One region of the Variovorax sp. 22077 genome, then DNA from elsewhere that is predicted to be linked to it. Evidence: predicted binding sites of a transcription regulator. Region 1 holds the regulator's gene; the other holds the start of a gene.
The links. Region 1 encodes sigma-54, which starts transcription at its own class of promoters, with help from an activator protein. Its sites were predicted from a motif close to TGGCANGNAANCTGCTTT; they were not measured.
Positions count from the first base shown of each region.

Region 2: the regulator sigma-54 is predicted to act here: its motif matches at 3,147-3,164, upstream of atzF (allophanate hydrolase).

Region 1 covers NZ_JBQEQC010000009.1:64,779-70,001, forward strand. The annotation lists gene ACTJLF_RS14890 (phospholipase D family protein) at 1-1,278, opposite strand, end outside; gene rpoN (RNA polymerase factor sigma-54) at 1,414-3,015, opposite strand; gene lptB (LPS export ABC transporter ATP-binding protein) at 3,170-3,964, opposite strand; gene lptA (lipopolysaccharide transport periplasmic protein LptA) at 3,961-4,677, opposite strand; gene ACTJLF_RS14910 (thiol:disulfide interchange protein DsbA/DsbL) at 4,879-5,223, opposite strand, start outside.
Region 2 covers NZ_JBQEQC010000011.1:165,602-170,824, reverse strand. The annotation lists gene ACTJLF_RS17750 (ABC transporter permease) at 1-358, opposite strand, end outside; gene ACTJLF_RS17745 (ABC transporter substrate-binding protein) at 363-1,370, opposite strand; gene atzF (allophanate hydrolase) at 1,385-3,115, opposite strand; gene ACTJLF_RS17735 (M48 family metallopeptidase) at 3,332-4,195, opposite strand; gene ACTJLF_RS17730 (AmpG family muropeptide MFS transporter) at 4,255-5,223, shown strand, end outside.

The DNA.
Region 1 (5,223 bases):
GACGAACAGAATGCGCCGGTCGATCACCGCCGACTTGGCATGCAGCCTGCCCACCGAGGTGCCGAAGAGGCCCAGCCTCACGCTGCTGCGGGTGCGGTTGGTGCTCAGTTCGTAGAGGTCGGCGCCCAGCTTGAGCATGTCGGGCCGGTAGCGGCGGTAGGCGGTGTGCACCAGCGGCTCGTCGGTGGCGGCGAGCGAGTTGGTGACCACGCTGATCTTCACGTTGCGCCCTCGGATCTCGCGCATCACCTCCAGCCCCGAGGCGCCGGGGATCAGGTAGGGCGAGACGATCGTCACTTCCGAACGCGCGCGCCGCATCTGCTCGACCACGTTGTAGCGCACGCTGTCGACGTCCAGCAGCGGCACGCCGCCATACGAGGCGGTCTTGCCGATCACGCGCTCGGGCGAATCGGCATAGGCTTCGGCGGTGGTCCAGATCAGGCCGAGCTTGCCGGCGTCCAGGTCCTCGGCCATCGGGCTGTAGCCCAGCAGGTCGTTGGGCGCGGGCTTGGGCGGCGGGGGCGTGGTCTCGGGGCCGGTGGCGAGCTCGAAGCGCTGCTGCAGCTCCTCGCGCGAGAGGCTGCTGCCCACGACCGACTGGATCGGCCGCACGTAGACGCTGTTCCAGTACTGGTCGAACAGGCTGCCAAGGCGCGGGACCAGCGCGCCGGTGACGAAGGTGTCGAGGTCGATGAAGTTCTCGCCCGAGGTGCGCCTGAAGTACTGGTTGCCGATGTTGCGCCCGCCCGCCACCGCCATCGCGCCATCGGCGATGAACAGCTTGTTGTGCATGCGGCGGTTGACGCGGCTGAAGTCGAAGAGCGAGGCGGTGAAGCGCTTCAGCAGGCTGCCGCGGCCTGCCGGGAAGGGGTTGAACAGGCGCAGCTCCACGTTGGGCGTGGCGGCCAGGCCCAGCAGCAGCTCGTCCTCGCCGGAGGTATAGAGGTCGTCCATCAAGAGCCGCACGCGCACCCCGCGCTGGGCGGCGTCGCGCAGGGTGCGCAGCAGGTAGCGGCCGGTCTCGTCGTTCTCGATCTGGTAGTACTGCACGTCCAGCGTGCGCTGCGCGCGGCGCGCGAGCTGGATGCGGGTGTCGAAGGCGAAGTCGCCGCCGGGCATCAGGCGGAAGCCGCTCAGGTCGGGGTCGGGCTGGGAGGCCAGCGCGATCCTGCCGAGCGCCGTGTCGGCCGAGACGGCGATGGTCTTGGTGGGCGGGCGCGGGGCCTCGTCGGGCAGCGTGGCGCAGCCCGTGACAAGCAGCACGAGCAGGGCGAACACCGCAGCCACCGTCCAACGCCACGCAAGCCCATTCCAGGAACACCGCGGAACCGGCTCCGCCGGTCCGCAGGTGTTGCCCCCTGCAAGGGGGTTGGCGAAGCGACACGAAGTGCGCATAGCCTGGGGGTGTGCCAGTTACAAGGCTTTGCGCAGGTTGGCGGGCGCGATGCGCAGCGCCTCGCGGTACTTGGCGACGGTGCGGCGCGCGCACTCGATGCCCTGCTCCTTCAGCATCTCGGAGATCTGGCTGTCCGACAGCGGCTTCTTCACGCTCTCGGAGCCGACGAACTGCTTGATGAGCGCGCGCACCGCGGTGCTCGACGCGTTGCCTCCGGTCTCGGTGCCCAGCGCCGAGCCGAAGAAGTACTTGAGCTCGACCGTGCCGAAGGGCGTGGCCATGTACTTGGCGGTGGTCACGCGCGAGATGGTCGATTCGTGCAGGCCCAGCTCGTCGGCGATCTCGCGCAGCACCAGCGGGCGCATGGCGAGCTCGCCGTGCACGAAGTAGCTCTTCTGCCGCTCGACGATGGCGTTGCTCACGCGCAGGATGGTGTCGAAGCGCTGCTGGATGTTCTTGATGAACCAGCGCGCCTCCTGCAACCGCTGCGACAGCGCCTGGCTGCCCTCGCCCTTGTGCGACTTCAGCGCGCCGGCATAGATGTCGTGCACGCGCAGGCGCGGCATCACGTCGGGGTTGAGCATCACGCGGAACTTCACGTTGGTGCCGCGGCCGGTCTTGGTGACGATCACGTCGGGCACGATGACGTTGCGCTCCACGTCGACGAAGCGCCGGCCCGGCTTGGGCTCCAGCCGCGCGATGACCTGCAGCGCCGAGCGCACCAGCTCCTCGCTGCTGCGGGTGAGCGTGGCCAGACGCTTGAAGTCGCGGCGCGCGAGCAGCTCCATGGGCTGCTTGCAGATGGCCAGCGCCGTCTTGCGGACCAGTTCCTCTTCCTCGGTCTCGTCGTCGCTCGCCATGGCGCGCAGCTGGATGCTCAGGCATTCGCCGAGGTCGCGCGCGCCGACGCCGGCGGGCTCCAGGCTCTGCAGCAGGCCCAGCGCCACCTGGAAGTGGTGCACGAGGTCGTCGAATTCGTCGTTGTCGTCACCCGCCAGGCCCGAGGCCAGCGCGGGCAGCGAGTCTTCGAGGTAGCCATCCTCGTTGAGCGACTCGATGAGGAAGCGCAGCGCGGCGCTGTCGCTCTCGTTGAGCCGCAGGCTCAGTGCCTGGCGGTGCAGAAAGGACTGCAGCGACTCCTGGCTGCGCGCGAGCTCGGTGGCATCGGCGCGCTCGTCGTCGCCGGCGTTGTTCTGGCGCGCGGGCGCGTCGCTGCCCCATTCGCTGTCGTCGGGCGCCATGTCGACGGTGCCGTCGCCTTCCCAGTCGGGCTCGCGCTCGGCGATCTCGGCGGCGGGGCCGTCGGCGTCGGCGACTGCCGTGCCTTCCGTGGAAGAAGTCGCGCTGCTGCTGCTCGCGGCCGAGGGGGCGAAGTCGCCCTCGCCGTCGTTGCCATCGCCGCCGTCATCGCGAGGGACCGGCGCGTCGGCGGTGTCGAGCCCGAATTCCTCGCGCACGGCCTCCTCGGCGGTGCGCTCCAGGAACGGGTTCTCGTCGAGCATCTGCTCCACTTCCTGGCTCAGCTCGAGCGTGGAGAGTTGGAGCAGCCTGATCGACTGCTGCAGCTGCGGCGTGAGCGCCAGGTGCTGCGAAACGCGAAGGGACAACCCCTGCTTCATGAGAAGACGGCTCCCCCCGAGGCAGCACGCCGCGCGCCACGCCAGCTCCCTGCCGGGAGCGGACCGGCCGCTTCGGGCGGCCGTGCACACCAGCCCTCGCGAAGGGGCTCCACGCGCATGGCGATCACGCTTGCCGTTGACCCTCGCAACATGATCACATCCGGAAGTGCTCGCCCAGGTACACCCTGCGTACCTCGGCGTTGTCGACGATCTCCGAAGGCGTGCCTTGTGCCAGCACGTGCCCGTCGCTGATGATGAAAGCGTGGTCGCAGATGCCCAGCGTCTCGCGCACGTTGTGGTCGGTGATGAGCACGCCGATGCCGCGCTCCTTCAGGAAGCTGATGATGCGCTGGATCTCGATCACCGCGATCGGGTCGATGCCGGCGAAGGGCTCGTCCAGAAGAATGAAGCGCGGCTGCGTGGCCAGGGCGCGCGCGATCTCGACGCGGCGGCGCTCGCCGCCCGACAGCGCCATCGCGGGCGAATCGCGCAGATGGTCGACGCGCAGGTCGACCAGCAGGTCGGTCAGGCGCTCCTCGATGTGCTCCTTCGACAGGGGAACCAGCCTGCCTTTCGCGTCGGGCTCGCTCTGGAGCTCGAGCACGGCGCGCACGTTCTCCTCGACCGTGAGCTTGCGGAAGATCGAGGCTTCCTGCGGCAGGTAGCTCAGCCCCATGCGGGCGCGGCGGTGGATCGGCATGTGCGCGATCGGCTCGCCGTCGATGGAGATGTCGCCGGCGTCGGCGCGCACCAACCCCACGATCATGTAGAACGAGGTGGTCTTGCCCGCGCCATTCGGCCCGAGCAGCCCGACGACTTCGCCCTTCTGCACGTCGAGCGAGACGTCCTTCACGACGGTGCGGCTGCCGTAGCTCTTCTTCAGGCCGCGCGCGACCAAGCGGCTGCCCGGTGTGCCGCTGGCGTCCTGGGTTCCTGCGGATTCGATCACTTGCGCGTGTCTCCCTGGTCACTGAGCGTGGTGCTCGGGCGCAGGCCGGCGCCGGGAGCCGGGGTGGGCGCCGGCGCAGGGGCCTTGGCACCGCCGGCCGGAGCCGGAGCGCCCGGGGCCGGCGCGGTGGCGGCCTTGGGAGTGAGGATGGTCCGGACGCGGCCGCCAGGGGCCGAGGCGTTGACGGCGGTGTTCGGCGGCACGGTCGAGCCGTTGACGGTGTAGGTGTCGTTGCTCTGGTCGTAGACGATCAGCGCGCCCTGGCTCTCGTCGTTGGGCGTGGCGCCCAGCAGGCGGCGCATGACGGCGTTGCGGATGAACTTGACGTTGTCGGCGCGGCTGTCGTACTCGATGACTTCCGACTCGCCCTCGATCCACTCGTCGGGCGCATTGCGCTTCTGCTTGTAGTAGGCCCGCTTGCCGGGCGCCGCGGTGACCACGCCGTACTGGTAGCCCTCGGCGTCCTGGCGCACGTCCAGCCGCGCGCCGCGGATGATGATCGTGCCCTTCGTCACCAGAACGTTGCCGGTGAACACGCTGGTCTGCTTCAGGTCGTCGTAGCGCATCGCGTCCGACTCGATGTTCATCGGCTTGGAGCGGTCGGCGGTCTCGGCCACGGCGCCCGACGCGAGGCCTGCCAGCAACAGGGCGCCGACGGCCAGCCGGCCGATGCGACGCAGGAAGGAGGTGGTGGGGTGAGAGTGCAATGTCATAGAGGCACGAAACTTGCTCGGCATTGTATGCGGCTGCGTGCTCCTGCCCCGCCCGCACAGATGAAAAAGCCCGCCTAGGCGGGCTTGACTTTCTTCCCGGCTTCATGCCCGAACACGGCGGAACCGGCTTCACCGGGCCGCTGGTGTTGCCCCCTGCAAGGGGGAAGGCGCGCGCGACACGAAGTGCGCGAAGCCTGGGGGTCAGCCCTTCTTGGCCTCGCCGATGAGATAGTTCACGACCTGAAGCACCTTGGTCATGTTGCCGGCGGTCTCGCCGTCGACATACCAGCGGCCGGCCACGGCCATCGCCGGCACGCCCGCCACCTTGTAGGCGTCGGTCAGTTGCGAGGCGCGCTTGGCCTTGCTGGCCACGCCGAAGGAGGTGAAGGTTTCCTTGAACTTGGCGGCGTCCAGGCCGTTGGCGGTGGCCCAAGCGATGATGTTGGCGTCGCCGTTCACGTTCTGGCGCTGCGCGTGGATCGCGTTGAACACCTTCGGCTGGTACTCGTCGACCTTGCCCATGGCTTCGAGCGTGTAGTACAGGCG
Region 2 (5,223 bases), on a different contig from region 1:
TCAGGAACTCCACGCTGCGATAGGCCTTCTCGTTGCTGCCCAGCAGCACGCCCAGCGGCACGCCGACGACCGCCGCGATGACGAAGGCCTGCACGGTGCGCCACACGGTCATGGCGAAGTCGGTGAGCAGCGGTCCGCCGGCCAGGCCGGTGACGAGCGCGGAGACGGTGTCGGCGGGCGTGGGCAGCAGGATCGGCTTGATGAAGCCGAGCCGCACCACCAGGTCCCACACGATGAACAGCACCACCGGACCGATGAAGGGCAGCATGCGGTCGCGCAGCGGCGGCTTCGGCGCAGCAGTGGCCGTGCCGGCCGGCGGGGTCCACGGCGCGGCCGTGGTCGAGCTTGCGTCGGCCATGGTCTCAGGCCTTGTAGAGCAGGCCGTCCACCGCCACCTTCTTCTCGAAGATGCCTTTCTCGGTGAACAGGTCGTAGAACTTCTGGAAGTACGCGACGTCGCTCGGCTTGAACTCGTTGTAGAGCATGTACGACGCGAGCGGCACCTCGGCAGTGAGCTTGCCCTCGATGGCGGTGTAGCCCTTCATGAACTGGCGCGCCTCGTCGGGCTTGCTGCGCACCAGCTCCACGCCGCGTGCATAGGCGGCGATGTACTTCTTCGCGACCTCGGGGTTCTTCTTGATGAAGTCACTGGTGAGGCTGGCCGCGCCGCCGTGCCACGGGGCCATCGGGTCGCCGAGGATGTATTTGGCGACCACGCCGGCCTCGACGACGCGCGTGGTGCCGTTCATGCGGCCCACGGTGCCGGTGGGCTCCAGCGTGTAGCAGGCGTCGACCTGGCCCGCGACCAGCGCGGCCACGTGCTGGCCGATGGGCAGCTCGCTCACGGTCGCGCCCTTGGCGCCCGCGCGCTCCAGCATGGTCTTGCACAGGGTGACGTTCTGGATGCCGGGGCCCGACGCGACCTTCTTGCCGGCCAGCTCGGCCACGCTCTTGACGGGGCTGTCCTTGGCGACGATGAATTCGTCGAGCACGTACTTCGCGTTGCTCGGATTGGTGCAGAAGATCTTGAACAGGCCGGGCTGTGCGATCTCGCCGATGGCGAGGTTGGCCGAGCCGGTGCCGTTGGCGCTGCCGTCGCAGCGGCCGGCGAGCATGCCTTCCATCACCTGCTGCGCACCGGCGAACTTCAGCGGCTCCACATCGAGGCCTGCTTCCTTGAAGTAGCCCTTGTCGACCGCCGCGAAGAACGGCAGGCCGGCGGCCACGGGCCAGAAGCCGATGCGCAGCTTCGCAGTCGCGCCCTGCGCGCGCACGATGGCGGGTGCCGCCAGCACGGCCAGGCCCGCAGCACCGGCCTGCAGCAGCTGGCGTCGCTGGCGTGCGGCGGGAGAGTTTTGTTGGATGCTCATCGGAACTCCTCTGATCAGTTGGAACTCGGGGTGGCGCGGCTCGCGACGTAGGCGCGCCAGCCGCCGTGATGGGTCACGTCCTGCGCGCCGGCCAGCGCACGGCCTTCGCAGATGAATCCCTTCACCCAGCTGCCGTCGGCCAGCTCGACGCTGCCGAGGCCCAGCGGTGGCGGGATGAGCGCGAGGAAGCTGCCGACCTGCGCGAGCGGCACGGCCCACACCTCCAGCGCGATGGCGGCGCCTTCATCGCCTTCGGCCACGCGCCGCAGTCCGGGCTTGGGCGGCACGGTGCCCGGCAGCGCGTGGAGCCTGTAGGCCGGCGTGGTGGTGGTGGCGCGCATCAACGTGGCGCCGCGCTCGGTCAGCTGGCTGTTGAGCGGCATGCCCGAGAGATGCGCGCCGACGACGGCGATCGGCAAGATGCCGGCGTCCGGCGCCGCGAGCCCCGGAATGGCGCGCGGCGACGGCAGAGGCTGGCCTGTCGCGCCTTGCGCAAGGCCGGTGGCATGGTGAAAGCGCTGGCCCAGCTCGGCCAGCGCGAGGTCGCTGCCGCAGGGGCCGATCAGCGTGATGCCGAAGGGCAGGCCGTCCGCGCGCAGGCTGCTGGGCACCGAGAGCGCTGCGTAGTCGAGCAGGTTGACGAAGTTGGTGTAGGCGCCGAGGTTGCGGTTGAGCGCGACCGGATCGGCGCGCATCTGCTCGCGCGTGTAGTGCGTGGGCGCGGTGGGCACGAGCAGCAGGTCGATGTCGCGCCACATCGGCTCGACCTTCTGCGCGATGGCGCGCAGCCGCGCCTGGGCCTCGAACACGTCGGCGGCGTCGTACTGGCGGCCGCTCGCGAGGATGCCGCGCACGGGCTCGACGACGTCGTCGGCGTGCGCGTCGAAGAACTCGCGCACCGCGGCGTAGCGCTCGGCGACCAGGGCGCTCTCGTAGAGCATCCCGGCGGCTTCCGCGAGCGGCGCATAGGCGATGGTGACGGGCGTGCCGCCCATCGCGAGCAGCCGCGCGACCGCATCGCCGAAGGCCTGCTCGGCGGCGGCGTCGCCGAAGAAGCTCAGCCGGTCGGGCACGCCGAAGCGGAAGCGCGCGGGCAGCGGCTCGCGGCGCAGGTCGATGTCTCTCGAATACGGATCGCGCGCGTCGTGGCCCGCGGCTGCGAGCAGCACGTCGACCGCGGTGGCGACGGTGCGCGCGAAGATGGAGACGCAGTCGGCGCTCTGTGCAGCGGGCACCACGCCGAAGGCGCTCAGCAGCCCGCGCGAGGGCTTGAGGCCGACGATGTTGTTGAGCCCGGCCGGCACGCGGCCCGAGCCGGCGGTGTCGGTGCCCAAGGCGAAGTCGACCTCGCCCGTGGCCACGACGTAGGCCGATCCCGAACTGGAGCCGCCCGACACGTAGCGCGCGTCGAAGGCGTTGGGCACCTCGCCATAGGGAGAGCGAGTGCCGTTCAGTCCGCAGGCGAACTGGTCGAGATTGGTCTTGCCGGCCAGCGATGCACCGGCTTCGAGCAGGCGCTGCACCGCGCCCGCATGCACTTCGGGCAGGCGCTCGAAGGCCGGGCAGGCGGCGGTGGTGGGCACGCCGGCCACGTCGATGTTGTCCTTGACCGCGAAGCGCAGCCCGGCGAGCGGCAGGGCGAAATCCAGCGCCACCGCGGCGTGCGTGTGCGCCAGGGGCGAGGCGAACCTGGCGATCCAGGCGGCGTCTGGCGTTCCGCTTTTCGGGTTTTCTTCGTGCACCATCTTCAGGCATCCAAACATGTGTACAAGTTGAGATGCAAGCGGCATGCCAGCGCAAAAGCCGGGAGGGCGCGGATGAGGAACGTGTTCGGATTGGCTCCCTCTCCCCGTGGAGAGAGGGTTGGGGCGAGGGCAGATGCGCAGAATGAAGCGCGGCTTCTATCTGGAGGCCGTCACCCTCACCCCGGCCCTCCCCCCAGGGGAGAGGGAGCAGGAAGCTCAGCTCTTCCTAGCGTCGCGGTAGAGCTTCTCGACCTTGGGCAGGTTCGCCTCGAGCTTCGCGATGCGATCCGGCCCGCTGGGGTGCGTCGACAGGAAGCTCAGGCCGCCCTGGTTCTTCGACGCCGTGGCCATCTTCTGCCACAGCGACACCGATGCCTTCGGGTCGTAGCCCGCGCGCGCCGCGAGTTCGAGTCCCACGAGGTCGGCCTCGGTCTCGTCGCTGCGGCTGAACTTGAGCGTGAGCAGCTGCGTGCCGGCGCGCGCTGCCAGGTCGCCCACCTGCCCCCATCCGAGCAGCTGCGCACCGATCGAGAGCGCCGCGCCCGTGCCCGCGCTCTTGGCCAGGCGGGCGCGTGCGTGCTCGCGCAGGGCGTGGGCCATCTCGTGGCCCATCACCATCGCGACCTCGTCGTCGGTGAGCTTGAGCTGATCGAGGATGCCGGTGAAGAAGGCGATCTTGCCGCCGGGCATGCAGAAGGCGTTGATCTGCTTGCTGCCGATCAGGTTGACCTCCCACTTCCAGTCGCGCGCGCGTGCGTTCCACGGCGTCGCGAACGGGATGAGCCGCGCGGCGACGGCCCGCAGGCGCTGCAGCTGCGGATTGCCGTCGCCCGCGAGCGCCCCCTTGGCGCGGGCCTGCGCGAGCAGCTGGCCGTACTGCTGCACGCCGGCCGTCTCGACCTGCTCGACCGGCACGATGTTGCGCGCCACCGAGGCCTTGCCCACGTCGACCTGCGCGAGGGCGGGCTTCGCGAGCACCGCCCCGGCCGCCGCCAGCAGGAAGGCGCGCCGCGGATTCCACGCGGAAGCCACGGAGGGAACGGGAACGGCGGAAAAGGGGCGATCGCATCGTGTGCACATAGGAGCGGGATGATAGGAACAAATGAAGACAAGAACCCCGGGAACCCGGGCCGTCGCTCATGGACAATCCGGGGCACATGTCCGCCTCGCCCGCAGAAACCCCCACGCCCCCCTCACCGCCCTGGCGCGACGCGCTGAAGGTCTACCTGGAACCCGCCACCCTGCGCATGCTGGCGCTGGGCTTCTCGGCCGGGCTGCCGCTGCTGCTGGTGCTGGGCACGCTGAGCTTTCGCCTGCGCGAGGCGGGCATCGACCGCACCACCATCGGCTACCTGAGCTGGGTCGGGCTCGCCTACGGCTTCAAGTGGGTCTGGGCGCCGCTGGTCGACCGGATGCCGCTGCCGCCGCTGACCACCTTGCTGGGGCGCCGCCGCGGCTGGCTGCTGCTGGCGCAGTGCATGGTCGTCGCGGGGCTGGCGGGCATGGCGGTCAACGACCCGCGCCACGGGCTCACGCCGCTGGTCTGGTGCGCGCTGCTGGTGGCCTTCGGCTCTGCCACTCAGGACATCGCGCTGGACGCCTTCCGCATCGAATCGGCCGAGCCGCGCAAGCAGGCCGCGCTGGCCGCCGCCTACCAGACGGGCTACCGGCTCGCGATGATCTGGGCCGGCGCCGGCGTGCTGTGGGTCGCGGCCTGGGCCGAGGTGGCGCCCGCTGCAGCAGCGGCGGCAGCCACGGGTGCCGCGGCCTACCAGAACGGCGCCTGGAAGACGGCCTACCTGGTCATGGCCGCCTCGATGGCCGTCGGCGTGGTCACGGTACTGCTGTCGCCCGAGCCGGTGCCCGGCGCGCCGCCCAAGGCCCGCAGCGCCGCCGAGTGGCTGCGCAACGTGCTGGTCGAGCCCTTTGCCGATTTCATCCGCCGCTACAAGTGGCAGGCCGTGCTGATCCTCTCGCTGATCGCCATCTACCGCATCAGCGACGTGGTGATGGGCATCATGGCCAACCCGTTCTACGTGGACATGGGCTTCACCAAGGACGAGGTGGCCTCCGTCAGCAAGATCTACGGCGTGATCATGACGCTGGTG